Regions from separate parts of the Geodermatophilus sp. DSM 44513 genome, predicted to be linked through region 1. Evidence: riboswitches for the same ligand, from Rfam matches in the RefSeq annotation. Region 1 holds a riboswitch; each other region holds the start of a gene.
What was found. Region 1 has a riboswitch for thiamine pyrophosphate ahead of RTG05_RS10245 (sodium:solute symporter family transporter). Riboswitches for the same ligand answer to the same signal wherever they lie in the genome.

Region 2: linked by a shared signal. The riboswitch ahead of thiM (hydroxyethylthiazole kinase) and the one ahead of RTG05_RS10245 (sodium:solute symporter family transporter) in region 1 are both predicted to bind thiamine pyrophosphate.
Region 3: linked by a shared signal. The riboswitch ahead of RTG05_RS19850 (purine-cytosine permease family protein) and the one ahead of RTG05_RS10245 (sodium:solute symporter family transporter) in region 1 are both predicted to bind thiamine pyrophosphate.

Annotation. Positions count from the first base shown of each region.
Region 1 is NZ_CP135963.1:2,106,028-2,115,973, forward strand. Features, by position in the region: gene RTG05_RS10220 (class I SAM-dependent methyltransferase) at 1-679, shown strand, start outside; gene RTG05_RS10225 (hypothetical protein) at 836-1,135, opposite strand; gene RTG05_RS10230 (SDR family oxidoreductase) at 1,256-2,059, opposite strand; gene RTG05_RS10235 (acyl-CoA reductase) at 2,056-3,588, opposite strand; gene RTG05_RS10240 (LuxE/PaaK family acyltransferase) at 3,585-4,760, opposite strand; gene RTG05_RS10245 (sodium:solute symporter family transporter) at 4,757-6,196, opposite strand; TPP riboswitch at 6,186-6,298, opposite strand; gene RTG05_RS10250 (hypothetical protein) at 6,374-6,628, opposite strand; gene RTG05_RS10255 (DUF427 domain-containing protein) at 6,867-7,661, shown strand; gene RTG05_RS10260 (oxidoreductase dimerization domain-containing protein) at 7,734-7,949, opposite strand; gene RTG05_RS10265 (phosphorylase family protein) at 8,157-8,369, opposite strand; gene RTG05_RS10270 (nucleoside phosphorylase-I family protein) at 8,494-8,823, opposite strand; gene RTG05_RS10275 (FecCD family ABC transporter permease) at 9,297-9,946, shown strand, end outside.
Region 2 is NZ_CP135963.1:4,570,512-4,580,457, reverse strand. Features, by position in the region: gene RTG05_RS22055 (class I SAM-dependent methyltransferase) at 1-127, opposite strand, end outside; gene RTG05_RS22050 (class I SAM-dependent methyltransferase) at 142-747, opposite strand; gene RTG05_RS22045 (HNH endonuclease signature motif containing protein) at 1,028-2,233, opposite strand; gene RTG05_RS22040 (DNA polymerase IV) at 2,427-3,770, opposite strand; gene RTG05_RS22035 (NfeD family protein) at 3,914-4,450, shown strand; gene RTG05_RS22030 (flotillin family protein) at 4,441-5,964, shown strand; gene thiD (bifunctional hydroxymethylpyrimidine kinase/phosphomethylpyrimidine kinase) at 6,040-6,855, opposite strand; gene thiE (thiamine phosphate synthase) at 6,852-7,508, opposite strand; gene thiM (hydroxyethylthiazole kinase) at 7,505-8,293, opposite strand; TPP riboswitch at 8,287-8,382, opposite strand; TPP riboswitch at 8,423-8,517, shown strand; gene RTG05_RS22010 (alcohol dehydrogenase catalytic domain-containing protein) at 8,520-9,533, shown strand; gene RTG05_RS22005 (DEAD/DEAH box helicase) at 9,582-9,946, opposite strand, start outside.
Region 3 is NZ_CP135963.1:4,097,023-4,106,968, reverse strand. Features, by position in the region: gene tkt (transketolase) at 1-1,060, shown strand, start outside; gene thiD (bifunctional hydroxymethylpyrimidine kinase/phosphomethylpyrimidine kinase) at 1,236-2,054, opposite strand; gene RTG05_RS19875 (thiamine phosphate synthase) at 2,051-2,638, opposite strand; gene RTG05_RS19870 (thiazole synthase) at 2,635-3,465, opposite strand; gene thiS (sulfur carrier protein ThiS) at 3,473-3,670, opposite strand; gene thiO (glycine oxidase ThiO) at 3,661-4,827, opposite strand; gene thiE (thiamine phosphate synthase) at 4,824-5,588, opposite strand; gene RTG05_RS19850 (purine-cytosine permease family protein) at 5,585-6,964, opposite strand; TPP riboswitch at 6,953-7,065, opposite strand; gene RTG05_RS19845 (DUF5999 family protein) at 7,630-7,833, opposite strand; gene RTG05_RS19840 (sensor domain-containing diguanylate cyclase) at 8,181-9,946, shown strand, end outside.

The sequences.
Region 1 (9,946 bases):
GGTCGAGCGCTGGGACGCGCAGCAGGAGCGCTACGCCCACCGCAGGGAGGAGCGCTTCGCTGTCATCGTGGACCTTGTCCGTCGTGCGACGGCGGGGGACCGCGCCCCCGTCGTGCTCGATCTGGGCGCCGGCCCCGGCTCCCTGGCAGCACGGGTGGCCGACGGAGTCCCCGGCTCGCGGGTGCTGGCCTTCGAGTGCGATCCGGTGCTGGTCGCGATCGGGCGTTCCTGGTGCGGGGACCGCGTGGAGTTCGTCGAAGAGGTCGTCGGCGCACCCGGATGGTCCTCGACCATACCGGCCGGCGTCGCCGCCGCCGTCTCCTCCACGGCCCTGCACTACCCCTCGCTCCAGCAACTGCGCAGCATCTACGCCGACGTCCACCGCCTGCTCCGCCCCGGCGGGCTGATGGCGAACGCGGACCACTTCGGCCCGCCCGACCGCACGCCGCACGATCCCGCCCACCTGGAGCCGTGGCACTCGTGGTGGCGGTCGGCAGCCGACGCGCCAGAGCTGGCCGAGGCCTTCACTCTCCGTAGGTCGGCGCCCGCCGTCAACGGCGACAACCGGCTGACGGTGCAGGACCACGCTGAGGCGCTGACCGCAGCCAGGTTCGTCGAGGTCGAGGCGATCTGGCGTGACGGCCGCAGCGCGGTGATAGCTGCACGGCGACCGCACTGAGGCGGCTCCCCTCGGGTCGCCCACCACACCTGCCCGGGACTGGCGCCGACGCTGACGCAAGCCGGTGTTGCCCCCGAGCGCTACTCCCCGTACCCAGGAGCCGAGCCACGGGCACCGGCCCGGCCCAAGCGAGCGTCCGGCCCCGAGCGCTGGAAGTCAGTGCTCGTCGTAATGGTCGCCGCGTGGCGCGTGGCGATGTGCCCCGTGCACGTAGTCGACGTGGTCCTCGTGCTGCACCTTGGCATGGCCACAGCTGTCCGCGTGCTCGTGGTCGTGTGCCCCGTCGACGGCGTGCACCTGGCCGGTGCACTCGTCGATGTGGCCGTCGTGCGCATGGTGCAGGTGTCCGTCGTGCAGGTGATCGACGTGCCCATCGTGCCCGACCGCCCCGTGGCCGCAGTCCGGTGCATGGACGTGGGCGTGTTCGGGATGGGTCTGATGCTCCGTCGCGGTCATGGCCGCTCCTCTTCGAGATCGGTACGCATCTCGGCGTTACCCCGGACAGGGGGACGGGCCGTCGCCATCCGGCTCGTGGTCGAGGAGAAGCTTTACGGTCGGGCGCTGTGGCCGGCGACGTCACCGCATGACCAGGCCGCCGTCGACGAACAGGCAGGCGCCGGTGACGAAGGCCGCCCAGCTGCTGGCGAAGTAGAGGACGGCCCCCGCGACGTCGTCCGGTGTGGCCAGGCGCCGCAGCGGTGCCGCCTGTTCTAGGGCGTCGCGCTGCTCGTCGGTCGCCGTCCGGCTGGCGTCGGTGGGGTGCACCATGCCCGGTGCGACGCAGTTGACGGTGATCCCGAACGGTCCGAGCTCGGCGGCCAGGGTGCGCGAGTAGCCCAGCAGCGCGGCCTTGGCGGTCGTGTAGTCGTGATAGGGGACGCTGGGCCGTTCAACGAGGTCGGTGACCACGTTGACGACCCGGCCACCGCCGCGGGCCTGCAGGCCGGGCAGCGTCGCCCGGCAGACGTTGACCGCGCCGCCCAGGCTGCCCTCCAGCTGGCGCTGGTGGTCCGGCCACGACGTCTGCCACACCGTCCGCCGGGCGAGGAGGTCGAAGGTGTAGCCGCGCAGGGCGTTGTTCACGACGACGTCCGCGGGCCCGAAGCGGTCCTCCACCTCGCGGACCGCGGCCTGGACGGCGTCGGGGTCGGTGACGTCGGCCTGGACGGCGTGCGCCCGCCCCCCGGCGGCCTGGATGTGGGCCACCACGGCTGCGGCCGAGGTGGCGTCGCGCAGGTAGTTGACCGCGACGGCGGCGCCGTGCGCGGCGAGCGCCCGGGCGATCACGGCGCCGATGCCCCGGCTGGCGCCGGTCACCAGCGCGACCCGGTCGCGCAGCAGGTCACTGCGGCCCAGCCCGCCGTGCGGTGGCGGGCTCACCGCCGTCCGCCGGCGTCCGGAGGGTGCGAGGGCCGGGTCCACTCCGGGTCGTACCGCTCCACCTCGGTCTCCGCGGCGCCCTCGACGTCGGTCCACCGGACCAGGGCGGCGAGGCTGCCCCGGCCGTCGTGGTGCCACCCGGCGGCCGGCTGGGGCATCTGCCCGACGGCGCAGACCCGGTCCACGCCGCACCGGCCGAGCAGCGACGCCCAGGCGTCCAGCCGCTCGGGTGCGCACGCGACGCCGGCGGTCTGCAGGTGGTGGCGCAGCGGCAGCAGCAGCGGGACGACGTCCTCGAGGGCGTCGACCGGGTGCACGCGCACCACCCGGTTCAGCGGTGAGGGCGCGAACCGCTCGGGCCGCTCCTCGACCACCACCGTCCACGCCGTACCCGGGCTGCTGGCGATGACCTGCACCCCCGGGTCGTCGTAGGAGCGGAGCTCGTACTGGGCGCGGACCGCGGTCACGGCCGCGTCCTCCTCCAGCCTCAGCCGGGCCCGGGGCCGGGCCTGCTCGTAGCGGTCCATCTCCGCGGCCAGGGCCGCGGCGAAGGCCCGTGGGTCGACGGCTCCGCCGCGCTCGACGAACACCACGTGCGGGGACAGGCAGCCCTGCTGGTCGTACTGGGACACGTCGCGGGCGACGCGGCGGGCCGTCTCGGCGTAGCGGGTCAACGCCAGCGCCTCGGAGCCGACGACGGCGAAGCTGACCTTGTGCCCGTAGGGCACGAACGGCACGCCCACCGGCACCCGCCGGGCCAGGCTCTCGGTGGCCCGCAGGCCGGCGGTGGCCGTGACCGCGTCGGAGCGGGCGAAGGCGGCCTGCTCGACGTCCTCGGCCCCGCCGGGCCAGTGGACGACGGCCAGGCACCGTCCCAGCCCCGGGTCCTCCTCGGCGACGGTCTGGGCGAACAGCACGGGGAACAGCGGCTCGGCGCCGGCGGACTTGCCGAGCGTCGCGGACTTGACGAGGAGGGCGCAGACCAGGTTCCAGGCGGGCAGGCCGGGCACGTTGCCGGCGAAGACCTGGGTGGTCAGCCGGGGCCCGTAGGCCCGGGAGAGGCCCCCCGCCCGGTTGGGCTGGAAGCCGTCGAGCACCAGCGGGTTGTCGAAGTCCTGGGCGAGGAAGCGCAGCAGCCGGTCCCGGCGGAAGGTCCTCAGGTGGTCCCTCAACCCGCGGCGGACCATGTCCGGGGCGTACCCGGTGATCCGCGGCAGCAGCTGCTCGGCGGTGCGGCGCTGTGGCAGGTCGGGGTCGGACCAGCGGGCCACCACGCGGCCCACCGTCTCCAGCACTTCCATCACCGGGCGGTCGGCCAGCACCTCGGCCTGGGCCCGCAGCAGCCGCTCGCACAGCACCTCGACGAGCGCCGGCGTCACCACCGGCCCGCGCAGCGGCACGTCGCCCACGCGGCGCGTCGTCCACTCCAGCGCGGCCAGCTCGGCGTCGTCCAGCTGCGGCAGGAAGCAGGCGTCCACCGCCTCGACCGGCTCCGCCCCCTCGAGCGCCCGCGGGTCCAGCAGGGTCACGACCGGCCTCCCTCGTTCGCCGCGAGCAGCTCGTCCAGGGCGAGCGAGCACCCCCGGGCCGCGCTGCCCTGCGCCCGGCCCAGCAGCACGAACCCGCCTGCCGGGCCGCCCTCCGCGAGGTGACCGACGTCCTCGGCCAGGACGGCCAGGACCGAACCGCGGTTGGCCAGGTCGTGGTGCACCAGCAACCCGCGCTGCCCCGGCGGCACCGGCCGGCCGGTGCCGGCATCCACCGCCTGCACGCGGGCCCACGGCGGCACGGCCTTGACCCGTGGTGCCGGGTCCCGCCCGAGCCACGCCCGCCGCAGGGACGTGTCGTAGTACTGGGTGCTGATCTCGGTCATCCCGTAGTAGTTGACGCACCACGCGTCCGGGACGCCCAGCCGCTGGCCGAGTGCCGTCCGCAGCGCCTCGGCCGGGACCTCCCGGGACCGGCCCTTGAAACCGCCGGTGTCCAGCACCCGGCTGCCGGGCGGCAGCCGGAACGCGGTGCCTGCCGCCTCCAGCGCGTCGAGCAGGTGCACGTAGGCGAAGGAGGTCCCCAGCAGCCCCACCGGGACGCCGTCGCGCTCGGCCGCCGCCAGGGCGGCGAGGAGCCCGTCGAGGTCCAGCCCCTCGGCGCCGACGAAGGTGCCGCTGCCGGCGGCACCGAAGGAGTCGACCAGTCGCTGCAGGAAGTACGCCAGTGAGGAGTGCGGCTGCTGCTCCGGCGGCGGGTTGAGGACCAGCAGCCGCAACTGCGCCCGGTCCGGCAGGAACCACTGCCGGAAGCCGGTGCGCAGCGAGGCGTCGTACAGGTGCAGGTGCGGGTGGTGGTTGCGCCCCCGCCGGCCCGGGTCGGTGCTGCCGCTGGTCGTGAACACCGCCGCAGCCTGCTCCGGTGGTGCGCACGACAGCGTCAGCTCCCGGAAGGCGCTCAGCGGCACCGGCGGGATCTCCCGCCAGCCGCGCACCTGCCCGGGCTCTGCGCCGCGCGCCCGGCAGTAGCGCCGGTAGGGGCGGTTGCGCTCGTACTGGTCGGCGAACAGGTCCAGTGCGAGCCGGTCGAACTCCGCCTCCTGGGCCTGCGTCGGGCCGCCGTCGTCCCGGGTCTGCGCCGACGCCTCGATCCAGGCGAGCAGCCGCCGGTCCAGCTCACCGAGCTCGGGGACCGTGGGGGACCGGCCGTTCACCGGGCCACCCGCTCGTCCACGGGCCCGTCCAGCGGCCGGACCCGGCGCGGGAGTTCCCGCAGGTCGGTGCTGCGCCGGCCGAGGAGGGAGACCAGCACCGTCACCGCGGTGGACGCCGCCAGGGCCGCGGCGAAGGGCGGCAGCGACAGGCCGTCGGCGAACGTGGCGACGTCGACCGCGGCGGCGAGGGACCCGCCGGCGACCAGACCGTGCGCCAGGGCGCCGAGGAGGCCGGCCACGGCTCCGGCGACCGCGGCGGCCGGGGTGGTGCGGCGCCACAGCCCGAGGAAGGCCGGCGCGATCGTCGCCGCGCACAGCAGGTCGGCGACCAGGAACAGCCGGAGCACCGAGATTCCCTGGAAGGCCACGAGTGCCGGCACCACGGTGAGCAGCACCACGAGCAGCCGGGCGCCGCGCAGCCCCCACCGCGGCGCCTCGGTGACCACGGCCGCGGCGAGACCGCCCTGCAGCGTGTCGACGGTGGAGGTCACCAGGGCCACCGTGAAGACCAGGACGACGACCAGCACCCACTGCTCGGCCCCGGCCAGCAGCGCGAAGAAGGGCACCGGCGGGTTGCCGAGGTCCACCGCCGAGGCCGCGGCCAGCAGGCCGACCACCCCCGCGGGCAGCACCACGAGGACGCGCATCGCGGCACCCAGCAGCGCCCCGCGGGTCAGGGCCCGCTCGTCGCGCGCGGACCACACCCGCTGCCAGTAACCGTTGTGGAACAGGCTGGTGGCCAGGACGGCGACGACCAGGGTAGCCGCCCCCTCCAGCCCCGCGCCGTCGACGGCGAGCAGCCGCCCGGCGTCCTGGGGCCCCGAGTCCGGCAGCGCGCGGACGACGGCGATACCGACCACGCCGAGCAGCAGCAGGAGCAGCCAGCCCTGCCACGCGTCGGTGCGGATGGAGGCCCGCAGTCCCCCGTGGGCGGTGTACAGCGTGGTGACCGCGGCGACGGCGACCACGCCCACCCGCGGGTCCAGGCCGGACAGGCGCCCCAGCACCGCCCCGATGGCGGTCAACTCCGCGGCCAGCGCGACGAGCATGTACCCCAGGGAGATGCCCAGCACGTACGCGTGCATGACGCGTCCGAGGCGCAGCCGCACGAACTCCACGAGGTTGTGCCCGCGGGGGAGCAGCGCCCGCAGGCGGCGGCCGAGCAGCACCAGCGCCAGCAGGGGCAGGGTGATGGCCACCGCGTAGCCCACCACTCCAGCCAGGCCCACCGAGGCGCCCACCTCCGGCGGCGCGAACAACACCCACGCGCCGACGCCGGAGGCGAAGAAGGACAGCCCGAGGGCGCCGCCGCCCTGGGTGCCCCGGGCGACGGCGAACTCCTCCAGGTCCCGGTCGCGGCCGACCCCGAGGCCCACGCCGGCGAACAACAGCAGCACGGCGGCCACGGCCACCGCGGTCAGGGCGGTGCCCACCACGTCGAGTCCCTCCGCCGGCATTACCCGGTCAGGTTCCTGCGGTCGGCGACGCGTCCAGCCGCCCTCTCAGCCCGGTCCGCCCGAGCTCCCGTGTCTGCAGGACTAACACTACCCAGGCACCGCGCGGTCGCACCGGGCGGAGGGCGCCTGCCGCGCCGGCGGGCGACCGATCAGCGGTCACCACGCGGGGGAGGGGAGCCACCCGCCGGCGGCGGCGCGGAAGTGCTCCGGGGGCAGCCGGCCGGCTCCGGCCGGGACCGACCCGAGCAGCGGGACGCCCACCCGTGGCAGGTCCGCGAGGTTGCAGCGCTCGGCCATGCCCGGCTCGGCCGGCCAGGATCCGACGACCAGGCCGGCGGGTTCCAGGCCGCGGGCGCGCAGCGCCTCGACGGTCAGTCCGGTGTGGTTCAGCGTGCCGAGCCCGGCAGCCACCACGACACCGGATGGGGTCTGGCCGTGTCGTCGCTAGACGCCGACCGACTGCCGGCGGGCCCGCCAGGTCCGGCTCCGTCCCGTCGCCCGGCCGCACCCCCCGGGCAACGGCGGCGGAGCCTGGACAGCCCCCTCGTCCCGGGGGAGGCTGGCGTGCGCGGCGTCGTCCTGGACGTCGCGACCGGCCGGCTGAGCCGGGTCCGGTGAGCCGGCGCCCGAGCAGGAGAGGAGAGGGACCGTGTCGCTGACCCTAGGCACCGGGCCGCTCGCGCGGCCGTCGGCGGGGCAGCTGAACGCCGACCTGTGGTCGGTCGCGCCCGCGCACGCGCTGTTCCTCCACCCCGTGCAGGAGCGCATCCGGGGCATCCTCGGCGGGGAGACGGTGGTGGACACAACCGGCGCGGTGATGCTGCACGAGACGGGGCTGCTGCCACGCTGGTACCTGCCAGAGGCTCACGTGGCACCGGGCGTCTTGGAGCCGAGCGACACCCGCACCACCTGCCCGTTCAAGGGCGAGGCCGTGTACTGGCACCTGGCGGTCGACGGCCGGCGCGTGGCCGACGCGGCGTGGTCCTACCCCGACCCGGTGGAGGGCTGCCCGCCGCTGGCCGGCCTGGTCTCCTTCCCCTTCGAGGCCCTGGACACCTGGCTGGTCGAGGACGACGTGCAGATCGGCCACCCGCGCGACCCGTTCCACCGGGTCGACGTCCGCCGCTCGTCCCGGCACGTGGTGGTCCGCGTGGGCGGGCAGGTGGTCGCCGAGACCGGCAGCCCGTTCGCCGTGGTCGAGACCGGCCTGCCGGTGCGCTGGTACGTGCCGGGGTCCGACGTCCGGCCCGGCGTGCTGGAGCCGAGTGCCACGACGACGGTCTGCGCGTACAAGGGCGTGGCCACCTACGAGCACGTCGTGGTCGACGGGCACCGGTACGACGACGTCGTGTGGTGCTACCGCGAGCCGCTGCCGGAGGCGCTGCCGATCGCGGGACACCGGTCCTTCCACGGGGACGGCGTGGAAGTCGCGGTCACCACCTGAGCCGCCGGTCGGGCGAGCCGAGGCAGCTCTGCAGCGGGTCCGCGACGCCCGAGGTCGGCCCGGCCCGGTCGGTCAGGACACGCCGCGCTCCTGCTCGAGCAGGCGCAGCCAAACCTCGCTGAGGGTCGGGAACTCCGGTACCGCGTGCCAGCGGGTGTCGACGGGCACCTGGCCGACGATCGCGATGGTGGCCGCGTGCAGCAGCTCGCCGACCCCAGGGCCGACGAACGTCGCACCGACGAGCAGGCGGCTGTCAGCGTCGATGACCAGCTGGGCGGTGGCGTGCACACCCTGGCCCTCCCCTGACTGCTGAGCACCGGGTGCTCGTGCTCCGCCGGGAGACCCAGACGACGGGCGGCGCCCGATGAGCGCGGCCAGCCGGGGCGGTCGGCCGGAGCCGACGCCGGCCACCCGAGCCGCGCAGACCGGTCCGACGACCGCACCCGCAGCCCGTGACGCGACGGCCCAGGAGGGCCTTGGCGACGGCACGGCCGCTCAGGGCAGCCGCTCCAGCAGCCGCACGAGGAGGCTGCCGAGACCGCTGGCCGCGGCTCTGCCGGCGGAGACGACCTCGCCGGCGTCCAGCGGCTCGCCCGTGACACCGGCTGCGGCGTTGGTGACCAGCGACAGGCCGACCACCTCCAGCCCGGCGGCGCGGGCCGCGATCGCCTCCAGTGCGGTGGACATGCCGACCAGGTCGGCGCCCATCGTGCGCAGCATGCGGATCTCGGGGTCTCGAAGTGCGGTCCCGGCAGCGCGGCGTAGACGCCCTCGGTCAGCGACGGGTCGAGCTCGCGGGCCAGGGCGCGCAGCCGCGGGGAGTACAGCGCGGTCAGGTCCAGGTGGTCGGCGATGAGGACGACCTGTCCCACCCGGTGGTCGGGACGCAGCCGCCTGCGGCGTTGGTCAGCACGACGGTGCGTACGCCGGCCGTGGGTGCCGTCCGCACTCCGTGCACGACCGGTTCCACGCCGCGACCCTCGTAGAGGTGCGTACGCCCCAGGAAGAGCAGCACCTTGCGCTCACCGACCCGCACCGACCGGATCTGTCCGCCGTGCCCGAGCGCGGTCGGAGCGCTGAAGCCGGCGAGGTCGCCGATCGCCACCGAGGAGGCCGCCTCGCCGAAGGTCCCGGCAGCGGGTGCCCAGCCCGAACCCATCACGATGGCGACGTCGTGGTCACTCCCGAGGGCGTCCTCGAGCTGCTCGGCGGCCCGGTCGGCGAGGCGGAGGGCGTCTGCGGGACGTGGAGGTGTCGGCCCGGCACAGCCGCCACGCTAGGTGCCGACCTGGGAAGTGGTTCCACGCCGGTCGACGGCACGACCGTCCCAGCGCCGTGCTGGTCGCCTGACGACCACACCCGGCGCCCACCCATGGCCTCCGGAGCGCGCGTGGCCGGGGACACGCCACGTGATCGGGTGCTCCGGGCGCGCTTCTTGTCGCGGGTGGGCCCGAGGACGGTCGGGGACGACCGGAGGGTTCCGCGGCGGTTGGCGATCAGCACCGGTCCCCGCGGACGGTCGACCCCCCTGGCTGCGGCCGCTGACGGGGAGGATTTGACACGGCGCAACAGGTTAGGCAAGCCTCACCTCATGCGAGGCTGGATGTCCCGCGATCGCCCCCGGTCCGGGCACTGATGGCGGTGCTCGTCGCCCGCCCGGCGGCCGTGCGCCCGGACGGGGGGGACCGCCGCCGCGGGCTCCTCTGCCGCGCGGGCTCCCGTGCGGGGGGCCTGGTGCTGTTGCTGGTGCTGCTGCTGGGCGTGTGTCTGCTCAGCCTGCGGGTCGGCTCGGTGGAGCTGTCCGCGCAGACGGTGTGGCGGGCGTTCACCGATTTCGATGGCTCCAACGAGCACCTGATCGTCACCTCGCTGCGGCTGCCGCGCACGCTGATCGGCCTCGGCGTCGGGGCGGCGCTGGCGGTGGCCGGCGCGGTCATGCAGGCGGTCACCCGCAACCCGCTGGCCGGGCCGGACATCCTGGGTGTCAACGCCGGCGCCGCCTTCGCCATCGTGACCGCGGTCTTCCTGCTCGGCGTGGTGAGCCCGTCGATGTACGTGTGGTTCGCCTTCGCCGGGGCGGCGGTCACCACGGTGCTGGTGTACGGCATCGGCTCGGTGGGGCGGACCGGCCCGAGCCCGGTCAAGCTGGCGCTGGCCGGCGTCGTGGTGACCTCGCTGCTGGGCTCCTGGACGTCGGGGGTGCTGGTTTTCAACGAGCGGACCCTCGACGAGGTGCGGTTCTGGCTGGCCGGGTCGCTGGCGGGGCGCGACCTGGGGGTGTTCTG
Region 2 (9,946 bases), 2.2 Mb from region 1:
CGTCCAGGACGGTGCGTGCGCCCAGTTCCCCGACCAGGGCGACGTAGGAGTCGAGGTCCGACCGCTCGCCCTCGAGGACGTCGTACAGGCGGGCGAGTCTGGGGTCGGCGAAGTGGGCGTCGGGCACGGCGGGACGGGGGCTCAGGCGGGGCGGAGGACGGCGACCAGGAAGTCCGCCTCGGCGGTGAACGGTCGCAGGTCCCAGGTGGACAGCAGCAGGTCCTCCGCCCAGCCGGCCGCGCGGGCGTCGTCCCGGAAGTCGTCGAAGGCGTAGCCGCGGCCGGCCCCGAAGCCGATCACCGCCCGCCCGCCGTCGGCGACGTGGGCACGCAGCCGCGTGAGCACCGCCGCCCGGGTGGACGGCGCCACGAAGGCCATCACGTTGCCGGCGGACACGATGACGTCGAAGGGACCCGCGACGCCGCGGGCGGGCAGGTCGAGCTCGGCCAGGTCCCCGACCAGCCACCGCGGGCCCGGGTGGTCCTCCTCCGCGGCGGCGACGAGCACCGGGTCCACGTCCACCCCGACGACGTCGTGACCGGCGCGGGCCAGCCAGCCGCCGGTGCGCCCCGGGCCGCAGCCGGCGTCCAGCACCCGCGAGCCGCGGGGCAGCATCGCGTCGACCATGCGCGCCTCGCCGGCCAGGTCGAAGCCCTGGGCGGCCAGGTCGCGGAACCGCTGCACGTAGGCGGCCGAGTGGCCCGGGTCCTGCTCGGTGATCCGCACCCACGCGCTCTGCTCGACCATGGCGCCCATCCTCACCCGCACGCTGCGAGCGCGAGGGACCGGCGTCCGCGAGCGCCGCCTCGTGGACCGCGAGGCCGCGCGGACCGGCCGGTCGATCTCGGCCCTGATCCTGGCCATCGCGGCCACCGTCGTCCAGCTCGACGGCCGGCTGCTGACCGGCAACGTCCGCCACTCCCCCGTTGTCCGCGGACATGCGCCGGTGCGGCTCGTGCGGATCAGGTGCCGGGCATGCCGGCGGGCCGCCGTCCGGATGGGCAGCGGCTGGGCGGAGGCGGTGCGGTCAGGTGCGCAAGCGGGTGGCGGCGATGAGGATCTCGGTGCCGTCAGGCCGCCAGGTACGCCATCGATCGTCGATGCGTTCGACGCGGTACCCGTGGTGGACCTTGGTGTGGTGGCGTTCGCAGAGCAGTGCGGAGTTCTCCAGGCTCGTCGCGCCGCCCTGCGCCCAGTGCAGCAGGTGGTGCACGTCGCAGAACCAGACGGGAGCCTCGCAGCCGGCGAAGACGCAACCGGCGTCGCGGAGTTCGGCCGCCCGGCGGATGTGCGGCGGGACGATGCGCTGGGTGCGGCCGACGTCGAGGGGGAGGCCGTCGGGGTCGAGCACGATCCGGGTGATGCCGGCGTCGCAGGCCACCCAGCGGGCGCGGGCTGCGGAGATCGTGGCGCCGGTGGAGGTCTGCGCCGCCCCCGGTGCGGTGTGGCTGCCGGAGAGGTCGGACAGCGGCACAGTGACGATGACCTGGGGCTTGGTGCCCCGCAGGACCGGCAGCTGTCCGCCGGTGAGCTGGTTGTCGGCCAGCTGCACGAGTGCGTCACCGGTGCGCTCGGCGCGGGTGCGCTCGTCGCCGGCGCACCGGGACGCGGCCTGGACGGACTCGAGCGCGGTGGCGACCTTCTGCCCGCCGACGGCGTCGAGGTGCCCGCCGATGGTCCACGTCCCGTCGGGGTGCTGGACGAGGGTGACCGCGCGCTCGGAGGTCGGGTCGGGTTCGGTGCCGTCGGGGTCGAGCTTGGCCAGGTACTCGCCGACTGCCTGCTGCAACTGCCGGTGGGTGCCGACGCAGGCCAGCTGCACGAGGGCGCCCTCGATGGCGCCGACGTCGATGCCCTGTGCCCGCGCCAGATCGACGTTGGCGGGCTCGGCGATGACGGCGATGACCTCGACCTGGTCGGGGCCGATCGATCCCTCGGCGAAGGCGTGCGCGGTGGCGGGCAGCGACTCGAGGACGCGCCCGTGGTCCACCAGGTCGCCGGCCCACGCGCCGGAGATCCGGGGGACGCCGCGCAGCCAGGCCCGGACGTTCTTCGCCCCGTCGTGCTCGCTCGCGCCCCGCACGTCGCTGCGGCGGACCACGCGGGTCAGCTGCGCGTGGACGCGGTGGGCGGCGGTGATGAGGTCGCGCGCCTGGTCGAGCAGCTCGGCATCGCTGAACTCGTCGAGGTCGACGGCGGACAGGGCGTCGAGCGCGGAGGCCAGTTCGCCCACTGCCGTCACCTCCTCGATCCATCGAACTCGTGTTCGAGGATACCGGAGGGAGGGACGCCTGCGCAAGGTGAAAGTCCAGCTCAGAGGCTTGTTTCCGTCAAGATTCGGCCTCTGTGATCGGCTGGTCGGCGACTCGGGGAAGTCCTCGTCGAGCTCGACCACGCGGTAGGTGTGTCGGGTCTGGACGCCGGCCCTACCGAGCCCGAGGCCGCCAGTCCGGCGGGTCGGCGGGGTGCAGGGCGGGGTCGTCGGCGGACAGCGTGCGCACCGGTCCGGGCGGGGTGAGCGGGCCCTCGAAGCGGACCGTGACCCGCCCGAGCCCGCGCCCCCACACCCACCCGGCGCCGAGGTCGTCGTGTCGCACGTCCTGGCCCGGCCACCACCGCGCCTCGGCGGTCACCGGCTCCGGCGCCTGCTCGGCCGGTTCGCCCTCGACCGCGTCGTCCGGCGGCGGGTCGTCGTCCACGGCGAACAGGTCCCCCTGGGCGTACAGCGACAGCCCGGAGACGCCGACGCCGAGCAGCCGCAGCCCGCCCTGCGTGCCGGCCTCGGCGAGCAGCCGGTGCGCCACGGCGGCGATCACCCGCGGGTCGTCGGTCGGCTGGGGCAGGGTCTGGGAGCGGGTGAGCGTGGTGAAGTCGTAGCGGCGCAGCTTCAGCGTCACCGTCCGGCCGGAGTAGGCGGCGCTGCGCAGCCGGCTGCCCACCCGCGCGGCCATGCTCTCCACGTGCCGGCCCAGCACGGCACGGTCGGTGAGGTCACGGGCGAAGGTCTCCTCCTGGGAGACCGACTTGGCCTCGCGCTCGGCGACCACCGGCCGGTCGTCCTCGGCGCGGGCCAGCGCGTACAACCCCGTCCCGTGCGCCCGGCCGGCCAGCGCGACCAGGTCCGACAGCGGCTTGGCGGCGAGGTCCGCGACGGTGGCCACGCCCACCTGGCGCAGCCGCTCGGCGGTGGCCGGCCCCACGCCGCCCAGCCGGGTCACCGGCAGCGGGTGCAACACCGCCAGCTCACCGCCCGGGGGGACGACGACCAGGCCGTCGGGCTTGTCGAGGTCCGAGGCGATCTTCGCCATCAGCTTGGACGTCCCGATGCCCACCGAGCCGGTCACCCCGCCGGTGGCCGCCGCGATCCGCTCCTTGAGGCCGCGGGCCAGGGCGGTCACGCCGTCCACCGACAGGTCCGCGACCCCGCCGGCGGCCAGGTCGACGTAGGCCTCGTCGATCGACACCGGCTCCACCAGCGGCGAGAGCTCGCGCAGCAGCTCCATGACCACGTCGGAGGTGCGCCGGTACGCGGCGAACCGGCCGCCGAGGAACGCCGTCCCCGACGGGCAGCGCCGCCGGGCCTCGGCCGTCGACATCGCCGAGCGCGCCCCGTAGGCGCGGGCCTCGTAGGACGCCGTCGCCACCACCCCGCGGCCGCCGGTGCCACCGACGACCACCGGCCGCCCGCGCAGCGAGGGCTTGTCGCGCTGCTCCACCGCGGCGAAGAAGGCGTCGAGGTCCAGGTGCAGGATGCCCGCCTCCCGCCGCACGCCCCACCTCCCCGCCCGTCGTCGCACTCCATGGTCGCCCGTCCTCCGCACGGGTGAGAGCGGACGCCCCGGAGCCGGATCTCGTTGATCACCGGCGCCCCCGCCTGCCAGTGTCGGGCGGACACCGACCGGAGAGGGGCAGCGTGGAGGTGCTCTTCCTCGTCCTCGGGGCGTTCGGCGTCGGCGTCCTGCTGCTGGCCCTGGTCGTCGGCGAGGTCGGTGACCTCGGTGACGCCGACGGTCCGTTCTCCGTCCCGGCGCTGGCCGCGCTGGCCGGCGGGGTGGGCTTCGGCGGTGCGGCCGCCGCCTCCGTGCTGCCCGAGGAGCTGCCGGACGCCGGACGCGCCGCGCTGGCGCTGGCGGCCGGGCTGGTGCTCGCCGTCCCGCTGGCGTGGGCCACGGTCCGGCTCTCCCGCGGGCTGCGCGACATGCCGACGGCCCCCACGCTCACCCGCTCCGACCTGGTCGGCACCCAGGGCGTCGTCGTGTCCGCCGTCCCCGCGCCGGGCTACGGCGAGGTCCGGCTGGTGCTCGCCGGCCAGCAGCTGAAGTTCGCGGCGAGCAGCGACACCCCGTTGCCCGCCGGCACCCCCGTGTACGTCGTCGAGGCGCTCAGCGACACCGCCGTCCACGTCGTCTCGACCGCACCCGACCCCGGAGGCACCATCCAGTGGACCTGACCCTGCTCATCGCGCTGGGCGGCCTCGCCGTCCTGGTGCTCGTGCTCGTGCTGTTCGTGCTGTCCCGGATCAAGGTGGCCGGGCCCAACCAGGCGTTCATCGTCACCGGCCGGCAGGGCCGGGAGGTCACCAGCGCGGCGGGGATCACCTCGCGGGACGCCTCCGGGCAGAAGGTCGTCATGGGCGCCAGCGTGTTCGTGCTGCCGGTGGTGCAGAAGCTGCACACCCTGGACCTGTCCAGCCGGCGCATCCCGGTGGGCATCCGCGGCGCGGTGTCCAAGCAAGGCGTCAAGTGCGACCTGGAGGGCGTGGCCATCGTAAAGGTCGGCGGCACCGAGGACTCCGTGCGCGCCGCCGCGCAGCGCTTCCTCAACCAGCAGGAGGGCATCGACACCTTCACCTCGGAGGTGCTCGCCGGGGCGCTGCGGTCGATCGTGGGCCGGCTGACCATCGAGGAGATCATCCGCGACCGCGCCGCCTTCGCCTCCGCCGTCGCCGAGGAGGCGGAGTCCTCGCTCACCGGGCAGGGGCTGGTGCTGGACACCTTCCAGCTGCAGGACATCCAGGCCGAGGGCAGCTACCTGGCCGACCTGGGCCGCCCGGAGGCCGCCCGGGTGCTCAAGGAGGCGTCGATCGCCGAAGCGCGCGCCCGGCAGGCCGCCGAGCAGGAGCAGCTGCTCGCCGACGAGGCGATCGCGGTGGCCAAGCGGCAGCTGGCGCTGCGGCAGGCCGAGATCACCGCGGAGACCGACGCGGCCACGGCCCGCGCGGCGGCGGCCGGCCCGCTGGCGCAGGCCGCGCAGGACCAGGCCATCCTCGCCGAGCAGGAGAAGGTCGCCGTCCGGACGGCGTCGCTCACCGAGCGGCAGCTGGACACCCAGGTGCGCCGGCCCGCCGACGCCCAGCGGTACAAGGTCGAGCAGGAGGCCGAGGCGCGCAAGAACGCCGCCATCCTGACCGCCGAGGCGCAGCGGCAGGCGACGATCGCCGGTGCGCAGGCCGCCGCCGAGCAGGCCCGGCTGTCCGGTGAGGGCGAGCGGGCGCGGCGGTCGGCGCTGGCCGAGGCCGAGGCGGTCGAGGGCGCCAAGCGCGGCGAGGCCGAGAAGCTGCGCCGGCAGGCGGTCGCGGACGCCGTCGAGCGCGAGGGCACCGCCGAGGCCGCGGCGATCCTCGCCCGTGGTCAGGCCGAGGCCGAGGCGCTGGACGCCCGCTCGGAGGCCTTCGCCAAGTACGGCGAGGCCGCGGTCCTGGAGATGCTGGTCAAGGTGCTGCCGGAGGTCGTGCAGGCCGCGGCCGCCCCGCTGGCGGGCGTGGACAAGATGACCGTCATCTCCGCCGACGGCGCCGGCGCGCTGGGTCGCTCGGTCGCGGCCAACGTCGCCCAGGGGCTGCAGCTGTCCGGCGACCTCACCGGCGTGGACGTCGCCGCCCTGCTGCGCCGCTTCGCCGCGGACGGCGGTGGTGCCACCCGCGTGCCGATCACGACCGACGGGGACGCCCCGCCCCGCCCGTGATCATCGGCATCCGGCGGCTCGACACGCCGGTGTAGGCCCACCACTCGCCGATGATCACGGTGGGTGGCGGTGGGCTCACCGCTCCCAGACGCCGGCGAAGTGGTGCACGGGACCGTGCCCGGAGCCGACGCCCAGGGTGCCGCCCGCCTGCAGCGCCCGCTGCAGGTAGTCCCGCGCCGGGTCGACCAGCCGGGTCCAGTCGTCGGTGCGGTGGCGGGCGGCCAGCGCGGCGAGCGCGGAGGACAGCGTGCACCCGGTGCCGTGCGTCGAGGTGGTGTGCACCCTGGGCCGCCGGGTGACCGTCACGCCGTCGGCGGTGGCCAGCACGTCGACGCTGTCCTCGCCGCCCAGGTGGCCGCCTTTGAGCAGCACCGCCCGCGGGCCGAGCGCCAGCAGCGCGGTGGCCTGGCCGGGCAGCTGGTCGACGTCGGTCGCCGGGTCGACGCCGAGCAGGACGGCGGCCTCGGGCACGTTCGGCGTCACCAGGTCGGCATGGGGCAGCAGCTCGGCGCGGACGGCGTCGACGGCGGTGTCGTCGATGAGCCGGTCGCCGCTGGTCGCCACCATCACCGGGTCGCACACCACCGGCCCGCCCGGGCGGGCGGCCAGCGCCTCCGCGACCGCGTGGACCACGTCGGCGGTGCCGAGCATGCCGAGCTTGGTGGCGTGCACCCCGACGTCGGCGAACAGCGTGGCCAGCTGCTCGGCGACGAAGGCGGCGGGGACGGCGTGCACGCCGGTGACGCCGCGGGTGTTCTGCGCCGTGAGCGCGGTGAGCACCGCGGTGCCGTAGACGCCCAGCGCGCTGAAGGTCTTCAGGTCGGCCTGGATGCCGGCGCCGCCGCTGGGGTCGCTCCCCGCCACGGTCAGCGCCACCGCGACCCCGCTCACCGGGCCGCCCCGATCGACTCGTCCAGCCGGCGGGCCGCCCGCTGCGGGTCCTCCGCCGTGCAGATCGCCGAGACGACGCACACGCCGTCCACCCCGGTGGCGGCCACCTCGCCGGCCCGGTCGGCGTCGATGCCGCCGATCGCGACGGTGGTGAACCCCGCGGCCCGGGCCTCGTCGGCCAGCGCGCGGACGCCGTCCGGGCCGAGCGCGGTGCCGGCGTCGGGCTTGGTCGGCGTCGACCACACCGGGCCGATGCCCACCAGGTCGACGGTGCCGGGCGGCAGGGCGCGGGCGACGTCGAGCTCGGCGACGGAGGAGACGCTGAACCCGAGCAGCCGGTCGGGACCGAGCAGGGCCCGCACCTCGGCGGGGGGCAGGTCGTCCTGGCCGAGGTGCACGCCGTCGGCCCCGGCGAGCAGCGCGACGTCGACCGCGTCGTTGACCCACAGCGCGACGTCGGGCCGGCCGGCCAGCGCGTCCTGCACCGCCCGGGTGAGCGCCAGCAGCTCGCGGCGGGCGGCGGTCTTGTCCCGGACCTGGACGGTGGTGACGCCACCGGCCACGGCCGCGCGGACGACGTCGGCCACCGGGCGGGGGCGGCACAGCGCGGTGTCGGTGACCAGGTAGAGGGTCGGGTCGAACGCCCTGCTCATCGGACGTCGGCCGCGGCCAGCGCGTCGCCGTCCACGGCGTCCAGCGCGTCGAGCCAGGCGGGGGTGAAGGTGCCGGGGCCGCCGGCCACCGCCGCGGCGCGCTCGGCGGCGACGGCGACGTGCGCGTGCGCGGCGACCGCCCCGGTGAGCGGGTCGCCGGTGGCGGCCACGTAGGCGGCGACCAGGGCGCCCAGCGCGCAGCCGGCACCGGTGGTGCGGGTGAGCAGCGCCGAGCCGCCGCCGACGCGGACCGTGCGCCGCCCGTCCGTGACCAGGTCGACCGCGCCGCTGACCGCGACCACCCCGCCGGTGCGGGCGGCGAGCTCGGCGGCGGCCTTCGCGGCGTCCTCGGCGCTGTCGGTGCTGTCCACGCCGCGGCCGCCGGCGCCCGCGCCGGCCAGCGCCATGACCTCCGAGGCGTTGCCGCGGACGACGGTCGGCCGCAGCCCCACCAGCTCGGCGGCCAGTCCGGTGCGGAACGCCAGCCCGCCGACCGCGACCGGGTCGAGCACCCACGGCGTGCCGGCCGTCCCGGCCGCGCGGGCGGCCAGCCGCATGGCCTCGGCGGTGCGGGCGGAGACGGTGCCCACGTTGACCAGCACCGCGGAGGCGACCGCGGCGAAGTCGCCGGCCTCCTCCGGGGCGTCCACCATCGCCGGCGCGGCGCCGACGGCCAGCAGGGCGTTGGCGGTGACGGTCTGCACGACGGTGTTGGTCAGGCAGTGCACCAGGGGGGTGCGGGTGCGCAGCGCCGCGGAGGCGGCCCGCAGGTCGAGGACCGGCATGCCGGTGACATCCCTTCGCCAGTGCGAACTGGAGCAGGTTCGACGGGTGTGCTCTCAGTCCCCGGGAGGGGACACCCCGTGCCGAGCCGAACGTAACACCGGCCGGTCGGCCCGGTAGCGTCCCGGCCCTGACCACGGGAGCCCGCGCCGAGCGGGCTGAGAGGGCGGCTGGGGCCGCCGACCGTCCGAACCTGTCCGGGTCGTGCCGGCGTAGGGAGGCCGTTGCGTGCGTGCTGTCCGTTTCTCCGGGGTGGGACACCCCCTGACCGTCGAGGACGTCGAGTCCCCTCGCCCCGGTCCGGGCGAGGTGCTGCTCGACGTCGCCGCGGCCGGGGTGTGCGGCACCGAGCTGCACTTCCTCGACGGCCTGCTCACCCCGGCCCGCACCCCGATCACCCTGGGCCACGAGGTCGCCGGGGTGGTGGCCGCGCTCGGCGAGGGGGTCGACGGCGTCGCGGTGGGTGACCGGGTCGCCGTCCACTACCTGCACGCCTGCCACCGGTGCCGCTGGTGCCGGGCCGGCGACGACCACCTGTGCGACGCGCCGCTGGGCTTCCTCGCGTTCGCCACCGACGGGGGGTTCGCCGAGCAGGTCGCCGTCCCGGCCTCGTCGGTGGTGCCCGTGCCGGCGGGGGTGGACCTGCCCACCGCGGCCACGCTGTGCTGCAGCGGGACGACGGCGTTGCACGCGGTGTCGGTCGCCGGCGTGCGGCCCGGGTCGGACGCCGTCGTGTACGGCGTCGGCGGGGTCGGGCTGGCGTTGGTGCAGGTGCTGCGGGAGGCCGGCGCGCGGGTGGTCGCGGTGGCCCGGTCGGCACGGCGGCTGGAGCTGGCCCGCGAGCTGGGCGCCGCGGTGACCGTGGACGCGTCGGCCGGGGACGTCGCCGGCGCCGTCCGGGAGGCCACCGGTGGCCGTGGGGCGGACGTCGTGTTCGAGCTGGTCGGCACCCGGGAGACCGGCGCCGCCGCGCTGGCCGCCCTGGGCAAGCGCGGCACGCTGGTCTACGTCGGCTACTCCGCCGAGCGGGTGGAGGTCGACCCGCTGGCGATGGTGGTGCCCGAGCAGCGGATCGTCACCTCCGTCGGCAACCGGCGCGCCGAGCTGGTCGAGGCCCTGGAGCTGGCCGCCCGCGGCCGGCTGGTCACCAGCGTGAGCACGCACCCGCTGGCCGACGCCCCGCGGGTGCTCGAGGACCTGCGCGCCGGCCGCGTCGTGGGCCGCGCGGTGCTCGTGCCCTGACCACCCGTCGCTCCGCCGTCCGCTCGTCCCGGTGGCGGCCCGCGCGGGTCAGCCGTCGGTGAGGGTGGCCGGTGGCAGCCAGTCGGCGTCCAGCAGCTCGGCGACCTCCCGCAGCGCGGAGGTGTCCGCGCCCGCGGTCGAGCCGCTGACCGCCAGCCGCTCCACCATCACCCGGGCCACCTGCTCCTCCACGGTGTCCGCGGCGAAGGCCACCCGCCACGGGGAGACCTGGCCGTCGCGGTGGGTGCGGCCGGTGACCTGGCGGGCCTGGATGCCGGAGAACCGCGGCTGGTGGAACAGTCCGACCCGCGGGGTGGTGGACGCCGTCGCCCCGCCGGGCAGCAGCTCGCCAGCGTGCAGGCTGATCGACGCCGTCACGGTGAACACGCACACCGGCGCCACCCCGGTCTGGA
Region 3 (9,946 bases), 2.0 Mb from region 1:
CGACCCGAAGGGCGTCGCCACCCGCAAGGCCTCCGGCGAGGTGCTCGCCGCCCTCTACCCGGCGCTGCCGGAGCTCTGGGGCGGATCGGCCGACCTGGCGGAGAGCAACAACACCGCCGTCAAGGGCGAACCGTCGTTCCTGCCGGCGGACCGGCAGACGAAGATGTGGTCCGGCGGCCCGTACGGCCGCACGCTGCACTTCGGGGTCCGCGAGCACGCGATGGGCGCGATCATGAACGGCATCGCGCTGCACGGCGGCACCCGCGTCTACGGCGGCACGTTCCTGACGTTCTCCGACTACATGCGCGGCGCCGTCCGGCTGGCCGCGCTCATGCAGCTGCCGGTCACCTACGTCTGGACGCACGACTCCATCGGGCTCGGCGAGGACGGGCCGACCCACCAGCCGATCGAGCACTTCGCGGCGCTGCGCGCCATCCCGGGCCTGGACGTCGTCCGCCCGGCCGACGCCAACGAGGTCGCCGTCGCGTGGCGGACGATCCTGGAGCACAACGACCGCCCGGCCGGTCTGCTGCTGTCGCGGCAGAACCTGCCGGTGTTCGACCGGTCGCAGTTCGCCTCGGCCGAGGGCGTGGCCCGCGGCGCGTACGTCCTGGCCGACGCCTCGAATGGCAGCCCGGAGGTGATCCTGCTGGGCACCGGCTCGGAGGTGCAGATCGCGGTGGCCGCCCGCGAGCGGCTGGAGTCCGAGGGCGTCCCGACCCGGGTGGTCTCGGTGCCGTGCGTGGAGTGGTTCGCCGACCAGGACCAGGCCTACAAGGACGAGGTGCTGCCGCCGTCGGTCCGGGCACGGGTGAGCGTGGAGGCCGGCGTGCCGATGGGCTGGCGGGAGTTCGTCGGCGACGCCGGCCGCATCGTCGGTCTCACCCACTACGGGGCCAGCGCCGCCTACACCGTCCTGTACGAGGAGTTCGGCCTGATCGACGAGGCGGTCGTCGCCGCCGCCCGCGAGAGCATGGAAGCGGCCCACTCCGGGAACGCGGCGCCGGCAGGCCCGGTTGCTGCGACCGGGGGCCTGCCGCACCCCACCGGCGGCCGGTGACCCGCCACCCCATCGGCACTCGATCGGACGACCGGCCGTTGTTCGGGCTGCCACCGGCGTCGCCGACCTCGGGCTGAGGTCAGCCGTTCAGGACGCGTGCCTGGCGCCGTCTCCGAACTGCCGAACTCCCGGTCGAGCGCTCTGCTCGTGTCGCTTCTCGAAGCCGGCGCGGTGCTCAGCGGGATCGGCGCGACGTCGACATGAAGTGGTCGAGCGGTCCGTGTCCATGCCCGAGCCGCCAGGCGGCGCCGCCGACGATGGCACGCGTGACGAAGTCCTTGGCGGTCGTGAGGGCATCACGGACCGTCGTGCCGGTCGCCAGCGCCGCGGCGGTAGCTGAGGCAAAGGTGCAACCGGTGCCGTGGTTGTTCGGCGTGTCGATCCTCGCCCCGCGGAGCTCGTAGACCGCTTCGCCGTCCCAGACGACGTCGACCGCCTCCTCGGCCTCGTCGGTGACCGGGTGGCCGCCCTTGACCACGACGGCGGACGGGCCCAGGGCGCCAAGGGCACGGGCCGCCTCCTGTTGCTCGGCCAACGTGCGGATGGGGACGTCGAGCAGCACCTCCGCCTCGCGCAGGTTGGGGGTGACCACGGCCGCGTGCGGAAACAGGGCTGTCCGGTACAGCTGCTCGGCCTGCGGTTCGAGCAGCCGGTCCCCACTGGAGGCCACCATGACGGGGTCGACCACGAGCCGGGGGAGTCGGCCGGCCGCGGCGAGGTCGGCGACGGACTGCACGTTCTCGGCCGTGGCCAGCATCCCGGTCTTCACCGCCGCCACGGGGAGGTCGTCGAGCACCGCGTCCACCTGGGCGAGGACGAACTCCGCCGGTACGGGGTGGATACCGCGGACGCCGCGGGTGTTCTGGGCGGTGAGTGCGGTGATGGCCGAGGTGCCGTAGACGCCGAGTGCGGCGAAGGTCTTCAGGTCGGCCTGGATGCCGGCGCCGCCGCTGGAGTCCGAGCCGGCGATGGTGAGCGCCACCGGTGGGGTCATGCGGCCGCGTCCTGCAGGGCGGCGAGGTAGGCCGAGACGGTCGTCGGGCTGCGCATGATCGGCCCCATGACGGCGATGCCGTGCGCCCCGGCGGCCAGGCAGTCGGGAACGTCGGCCGGCCGGATGCCGCCGAGTGCGTAGGCCGGTGGCGCCCCGGTGATCAGCGAGGCGAGCCCGGCCGGTCCCAGCGCCGGTCCGTATCCGGGCTTGGAGTCGGTGGGGAAGACCGGGGAGATCATCACGTAGTCGCAGCCCTCCCGGTGTGCTCGTCGCAGTTCGTGGCGGCAATGGCAGGAGCGCCCGACCAGCGCCGGCCGCGGACGCGGCAAGGAGTCGGCCGCGGCGAGGTGGACGGCCTCGGCGCCGGCGCTGCCCGTGGCGCCGGCGCGGATCAGCACGCCGTCGACCGGGGCGAGCAGCGGGCGCAGCTGCTCGGCCAGGCGGTCGCGGTCGTCGTCGGGCAGGTCCTTCTCGCGGAGCACAATGGCTCGGGCGCCGCTGTCGACGGCGGCGGCGATCGTGTCGACCAGCGACCCGGAGCACTGAGTCCGGTCGGTGAGCACCAGCAGTGGGGGCAGCCTCACAGCTCGGGCAGCCCGTCCATCGGGGTGGAGGCCTGGGCGTGCCAGCGGCGCGGGATGCGGCCGGCCCGGCGGGCCAGCCGGCCGGCTTCGACGGCGTGGCGCATGGCCAGGGCCATCTGTTCGGGATCGCGGGCCCGGGTGACGGCGGAGGTCAGCAGGACCGCGTCGCAGCCCAGCTCCATCGCCAGTGTCGCGTCGGAGGCGGTGCCGATGCCGGCGTCGAGCACGACCGGCACCTCGACCGCCTCGCGCAGCAGGGCGATGTTGTGCGGGTTGCGGATGCCCAGGCCGCTGCCGATCGGCGAGCCCAGCGGCATGACCGCGGCGCAGCCCGCGTCGCCCAGACGGCGGCCCAGGATGGGGTCGTCGTTGGTGTAGGCCAGCACCGTGAACCCGTCGGCGACCAGCTGCTCGGCGGCGTCCAGGAGCTCGACCGGGTCGGGCAGCAGGGTGGTCTCGTCCCCGATCACCTCGAGCTTCACCCACGGGGTCTCGAACGCTTCACGGGCCAGCTGCGCGGTGAGCACCGCCTCGCGCGCGGTCTGGCAGCCGGCGGTGTTGGGCAGCAGCCGCACGCCGCACCGGTCGAGCACCTGCAGCAGTGCGCCGCCGGGCACGGCCTCCATCCGGCGCAGGGCCACCGTGACCAGCTCGGTGCCGGAGGCGCGAACCGCGCGCTCGAGCACCTCCAGGCTGGGCGCACCCCCCGTGCCTAGCAGCAGCCGGGAGGTGAACGTCGCGCCGGCCACCAACAGCGGGTCGGTGTTCTCCGGACCCGCTGTCGCCGACCGCAGGTCCGGGGTGGTCGGTGCCGTGAGTTCGGTCATCTGCTGGTCACCCTCCTGCCACTGCGGTGAGGATCTCGACGTCGTCGCCGGCGGCGAGCACGGTGTGGGCCCACGCGCTGCGCGGCACCACGGTGCGGTTCACCGCGACGGCGACGCGGCGCTGCTGGGCGTGTCGGGCCAGCAGCTGGGCCACGGTGGTGCCCTCGGCCAGTTCGGTGGGCGTGCCGTTGACGGTCAGCTGCAACTGTGGTCACCTCCGGAGGCCTGCGCGGCCGGGGTGCGGTCAGGGGGCCGCAGGCTGGCTCGGTGTGGGGTGAAGGGCACGGCGAGCTGGGGAAGTCGGCCGGAGATCAGCAGGTCGGTGATCACCTCGGCGGTGACCGGGGTGAGCAGCACGCCGTTGCGGTAGTGGCCGGTGGCCAGCACCAGCCCGGGGAGTTCGGTCGGTCCGAGCAGCGGGGCGTTGTCCGACGTGCCCGGCCGCCACCGGGCCAGCACCTCCACCAGCTCCAGTTCGCTGACCGCCGGTACGACCTCGATCGCGTCGCGCAGCAGGTCATGCACGGCGCCGACGGTGACGGTGGCGTCGAAGCCCCGGTCCTCGACCGTGGCGCCGACGACGAGCCGGTCCTCGGCGTAGGGCACCAGGTACACCTGCCGGCCGCGGACCAGCGCCCGGACAGTCCCCGCGAGCAGGCCGGCGGCGCCGCGCAACCGCAGGATCTGTCCCTTGACCGGGCGCACGCCCACCGCAGGCATGCCGGGCAGCGCGCCGGTGCGCGCGCCCAGCGCCGCCACGACGGTGTCGCCGCGCACCTCGGCTCCGTCGGCCAGCTGCAGGCCGGTGACCCGGCCGCCGGTGACGCCCAGTGCGGCGATCCGGGCGCGCCGGATCCGCACGCCGGCCGCCTGCGCCGCGGCCAGCAGTGCCGCGTGCAGCGACCGCCCGTCCACCGAGTGGTCACCGGCCACGGCCAGGCCCCCGCGCAGCCGGGGGGTCAGCGAGGGCTCGCGGCGGCGCACCTGGCGAGGGGTGAGCCGCTCGACGGCCAGCCCGAGCTCGTCCTGGTAGGCGTGCAGGTCCTGCAGTGCCCGCATGTCATCGGTGTCGAAACCGACGACCACGGTGCCGGCCGTGCGCAGCCCGACGTCGATTCCGCTGGCCGCCTGCACGTCAGTTACGAATGCGGGAAACCGTTGCAGCGAGGCCTGGCACAGCGCCAGCAGCGCCTCCTCGCCGTAGGTGACCTCGCTCACCGGCGCCAGCATCCCGGCCGCTGCGTAGGAGGCGCCGCTGCCCGGCGCCTCGTCGATCACGGTCACTGGCAGCCCGCGCTGCGCGCACCGCCAGGCCACGGCCAGCCCGATCAGGCCACCGCCGGCGACCACAATTTCGCTCATCGGGGCCCCGACCGCCGGCCGCGCTCGGCCGGGCCTGGTTCCGGGCGTGGTGGTCGGCTCTGCGGCGCGCCCCCGAGCGCGGCCAGCAGCGCCCGGGTGGCCAATCCTGGATCCGGCGCGTCGGACACCGCGGAGACCACGGCCACCCCGGCGGCCCCGGCTGTCAGCAGCGCGGGGATCCGGTCGGCGGTGATGCCGCCGATGGCGATCACCGGAACGGCGACCGCTTCCGCGACCGCCGCGACGCCGTCGACACCCAGCGGGTCCGGCAGCCCCGGCTTGGTTGCGGTGGAGAAGGCCGGGCCCACCCCGAGGTAGTCCGCGCCGGCCGCCACCAGCTCGGTGGCGGCCGCGGCGGTGCGCGCCGTGCCACCCAGCAGATGGGCCGGCCCGGCGACCGATCGCGCCGCGGCCACCGGCAGGTCCCCGGCCCCCAGGTGGGTGCCGGCTGCGCCGACGGCCAAAGCGATGTCGACCCGGTCGTTGACCAGGCATGTCGCTCCCCGTCGGCGGCAGACCTCCACGACCCGGGCGGCGAAGTCGTACAGCGCCCGGTCCGGGCAGAACTTCACCCGGACCTGCACGATCCGCGCGCCGGCCGCCACCGCCGCGGAAACGACAGCCAGGGCGTCTCTGCCCTCGCGGGCGTCGGTCAGCACGTGTAGTCCGCTGATCCGCCGGCGAACCTCGGCGCCCCGGTCCGGGTCGACCGGAATCGGTGCGTTGGTCCGGCCGGCGGCGAGCACCCGGCGGCCGGTCATCGGACGGCCTCCGATCGGGCGAGCGTGGACCGGGGCCGCCGGCGGCGGGCGAACAGCCCGCCGAGCAGGCAGAGCAGCGCGGTGAGGACGGCGGCCACCGCGAGGCTGACCAGCGACGCCGACCAGCCGTTGGCCGGATCGATGCCCAGGTCGGCCTGGCGGGCGGCCCACCACGCCGTCCAGCCGGCGCCCGGCCCGGTGAAGAAGGTCGGCAGGGTGAGTTGGTAGGCGACGAAGCCGGCCGCCCACGCCAGCAGCGGCCCCGGGCGCGCCGGGGCGGTGTCCGATACGTCCCAGCCGCCGCGCGGCAGCAGCCAGTAGGCGACGACGAACACCCCGACGAGCGGGACGAACACTGCGCCGATCAGGAATAGGAACGGCTCGTAGGCGACCAGGTCCACCGCGAGTGCGAGCCCGGTGGCCACCAGCCCGACGCCTGCGGCCAGCACCCGGCGATCGAGGCGACCCACGATGTTCTGCGCCGAGACCGCAGTGGAGTAGACGTTGGCGAAGGCCTCGTCGACCTCGACCACCAGCAGCACCAGCACGGCCAGCAGTCCCAGCGGCACGGCCAGCAGCGCGTCTACGACGTCCAGACCGCCCCGGCCGTAGGCGACCAGGGCCAGCACACCCAGGGTGAACAGGGCCACGGTGGCCATCCCGTAGCCGACAGCGACACCGGCGAACGCCGCCCGCCCGCGCCGGACGTGCCGGGTGTAGTCCGCCGCCAGCGGAAACCACGAGACCGGCAGAGCGATCACGATGTCGGCCGCGGTCCAGAACGATCCGGCTCCGCCCTCGGTGACCGGCGGCAGCGGCCGGGAAAGCACCTCGGCGAACAGGTAGACGATCGCGGCCAGCGCCGCCCACACCGCGTAGCGCGCCAGCACCCGCACCGCCCCCAGCGGGCGCAGCGCCATCAGCGTCGCGAGTGCGCCCGCGACCAGCACGAACGGCCAGCGCGGCGCACCCAGCGCCCGCGAGGCGGCCTCGGCGATGATCCACACCTCGAACGCCGCCCAGCCCACGCACTGCACCACATTGAGGGCGGTCGGCAGCCAGGAGGTCCGCCGGCCCAGCAGCCCCCGCATCAGCACCATCGCCGGCACGCCCTCCCGGGCGCCGGCCGCCGCGCCCAGGCCCAGCAGCACCGAGCCGATCACCGCACCGGTGACGATCGCGCCGATCGTCACCGACAGCGGGCGGTCGGCGAGAACCACGTACGTGGCCGCCACCGGCAGCAGCAGGCTGATCCCCAGGCTGCCCCACAACCCCACCGTCTCCCCGAGGCCCAGCATCCGCGGCGGCGGCTGCGACAGTGTGATCGGGGCATCCCCCGACGACGTGGTGGCACCGACGGCGCCCGACGGGCTCATGCTCGCTCCCTACGCCGGCATTACCCGGTCAGGTTCCAGCGGTCGGCGGCACATCAGCCGCCCTCTCAGCCCGGTTGTTCCGAGCTCCCGCACATCGCCCTTGCAGCCTAGCGAGGCGTCTACTCCCCGGGTACCGCAGGGCCAGGGGGATAGAGGTTCACTGGCACTCCTGGTGTGTTCTTCAGGGACAGTGGCGATTCGCAATAGGCCTGAGCTGTCGACGGCACGACAGTCATCTCGGCTCGAGGATCCTCACGTCGACGAGCACCACCAGAGTGACTCATGGGCGTGAAGCGGACGAACCTGCCGACATTGCGGGAGAGCCTGAATGCCACCACGGTCTCGGCCACATCGAGGTCTTCAACGGCATCGGCGCATGACGCAGTTCGAAAGCCGCTGCTGCGTCTAACTAGCGGCAAGGTTCGGCGATCTGCCCCTGCACGTGGACAGGACGGTTGTTCGCACTCAAGGGAGGATGAGAGTGGCGGGTCAGGCCACAACGAGTGGTCCCCCCGCGGATCCCAGGCCTCGGCCCATGTCCAGGTGCCCCGCAGTCACTTGCCAGGGGGCCTGCTTTGCGCTCTCCTCGAGCCGGGCCGGACACGCCGGATGTCGTGCCTGGACAGAGCTGAGACGGGTCGGCCCGCGGCGGGCGCAGGCGGTGCTCAGCGACTGGCTAGCTCCGGCCTGAGCCAGGTGTGGTGGTGCCGGACGGCCCTGCCGTCGGGGAGGAGTTCCCTGTCGTCATCGAAGAGGATCACGCCGTTGCAGAGCAGGTTCAAGCCCTGCTCGGGATGGGCGCTGACGGCAGCCGCCAACTCACCCGTGTCGCTGGTCACGTGGGGCCAGGGGGTTCCGTGTCGGCACATCGGGATCTCATCCGCTGGGGGTACCCGGGGGAGCGGGTGGAGGTTACATTCTGCACCCGACCAGTTACCGAGCGGGAACAGTCTGCACCCGGAGTTCACATGACGTCGCGTGACGCAGACCACAATCTCGACCGATCGGGGTTGTGGTGCTCTCACCATGCTGAGCTCTGTGGCGCGACGTCAGATTGGGACGAAGACCTTCGTCAAGCGACGGTCCGCACATCGCCACCGAAGACACCGTCCGCTCCTCAGGCGGCAGCGACCGCGGCGAGGGGTATGGCCGGCGGGACGACTCTGCCGACACGAATCCACAGGCAGCGGTCCCGGACACCCCGACGGGGAGTGACATGGAGCCGTTGACCGGCCTGTTGCGGATCCTGACGACGATCCTGTTCGTGGGTCTGGCGGCGACGTCGTTGGTGCTGTGGCGTCGGCGGCGCGATGCCCCGGCGAAGTGGGCGGCGGTGAGCTTTGCGCTGCTCGCAGGCGCCACCACCGCCGGGGTTCTGCTCCCCGATACGGGCGGGGACGCGGTCCAGTGGGCACAAAAGGTCAGCGTCGCCGCCCTGGTTGCCTTCCCGTATTGCCTGCACCGGTTCGCGGTCGCCTTCACCGGGGTGTCCAGACTGGTGGAGAGGCTGGCCGCGGCGGCCACGGTCGCCCTCGTCGCCGCCACGCTGATCCTGCCGCCCATCTCGGAGGCGGGCGAGCCGGTACCGGCGTGGTCGCCGTGGTACATCGGCGCGGTCCTCCTCGTGTGGACGGGGCTGTCCCTGCTGGTCGCGGTGCGACTCTGGTCCTCGGGTCAGGGGCAGCCGAACGTGGTGCGCCGGCGCATGCGCCTGCTCGCGTACGCGTCGGTCGGACTCAGTTTCGCGCTCCTGACCGCCGGCTCCAGCCGGGACGTCTCCAGCCAGTGGCCGGGGCTGGTCGTGCAGAGCCTGGCCCTGGCCAGCACTGTCTCGTTCTGGGCGGGGCTGAATCCCCCGCGTCTGCTGTTGGCGTCCTGGCGTCAACCCGACGAAGCGGACCTCAACAAGGCTGTGGAGAGCCTGGTGGCGGCTACCAGGCGCGAGGATATTGCCGGCGGTCTCCTGCCTCATCTGGTGCGGGTGGTGGGCGGCCGCGGCGCTGCCTTGATCGACGACGAGCAGGGCGTGCTCGCCACCTACGGCGACCTGCGGATGCCCGAGATGTTCCACTCCGGGGGGAGCGGCGACGCTCCCGGCGAGACCACGTCGCCGCACCGTATCGACTTTCCCCTCCGCTCCGGGCGGTTGTCCCTATGGGTCAGCCCCTACACGCCGTTCTTCGGGCAGGAGGAACTCAACTGGGTGCGGTCCATGGCGAGCCTGCTCGACCTCGCCGTGGAACGCATCCGCCTTGCCGAGGCAGAGCGGGAGGCGCAGCAGGCACTTAACCGCGAGCGGCACTTCTCCCAGCTTCTCGTCCGGAGCACGTCGGACTGCATTCACGCCTTCGACGCAGAGTTCCGGTACACCTTGTGGAATCCGGCGATGGAGAAGGTGACCGGCGTTCCGGCCTCCGAGGTCCTCGGCCAGGTGGCCTTCGAGCGGTTTCCCTCCATCGTCGGCACCGGAGATGACCGGTTCTTTCGGGACGCGCTCGACGGCAAGCACGTCAGCACCCCGGAGCGCCACTTCGACGTTCCCGAAACCGGGGTGCAGGGCTGGTTCACCGCCGCCTACTCACCCATTCTCGACGAGGACGGCGAGGTGGTCGGCGGTCTCTCGGTGTTCCGCGACGTCACGCACGCCAAGGAGGCGGAGCGACTACGCCGGGAAGTGCTCCACGACCCGCTCACCGGGCTGGCCAACCGGACGCTGTTCTTCGAACGCCTCCAGCACGCCCTCACCCGGCTGGAACGGCATCCCGGCCCGGTGGCGGTCATGTACCTCGACGTCGACCGGTTTAAGCAGATCAACGACCGCCTCGGTCACGAGGTCGGCGACCAGGTCCTCTGCGCGTTCGGCGGGCGGCTCACCGACGCGCTTCGCCCGGAGGACACCGTGGCGCGCTTGGGGGGAGACGAGATTGCCGTCCTGTGCGAGCACGTCGTCGACGCCGCGCACGCCTCGGCCATCGCCGAGCG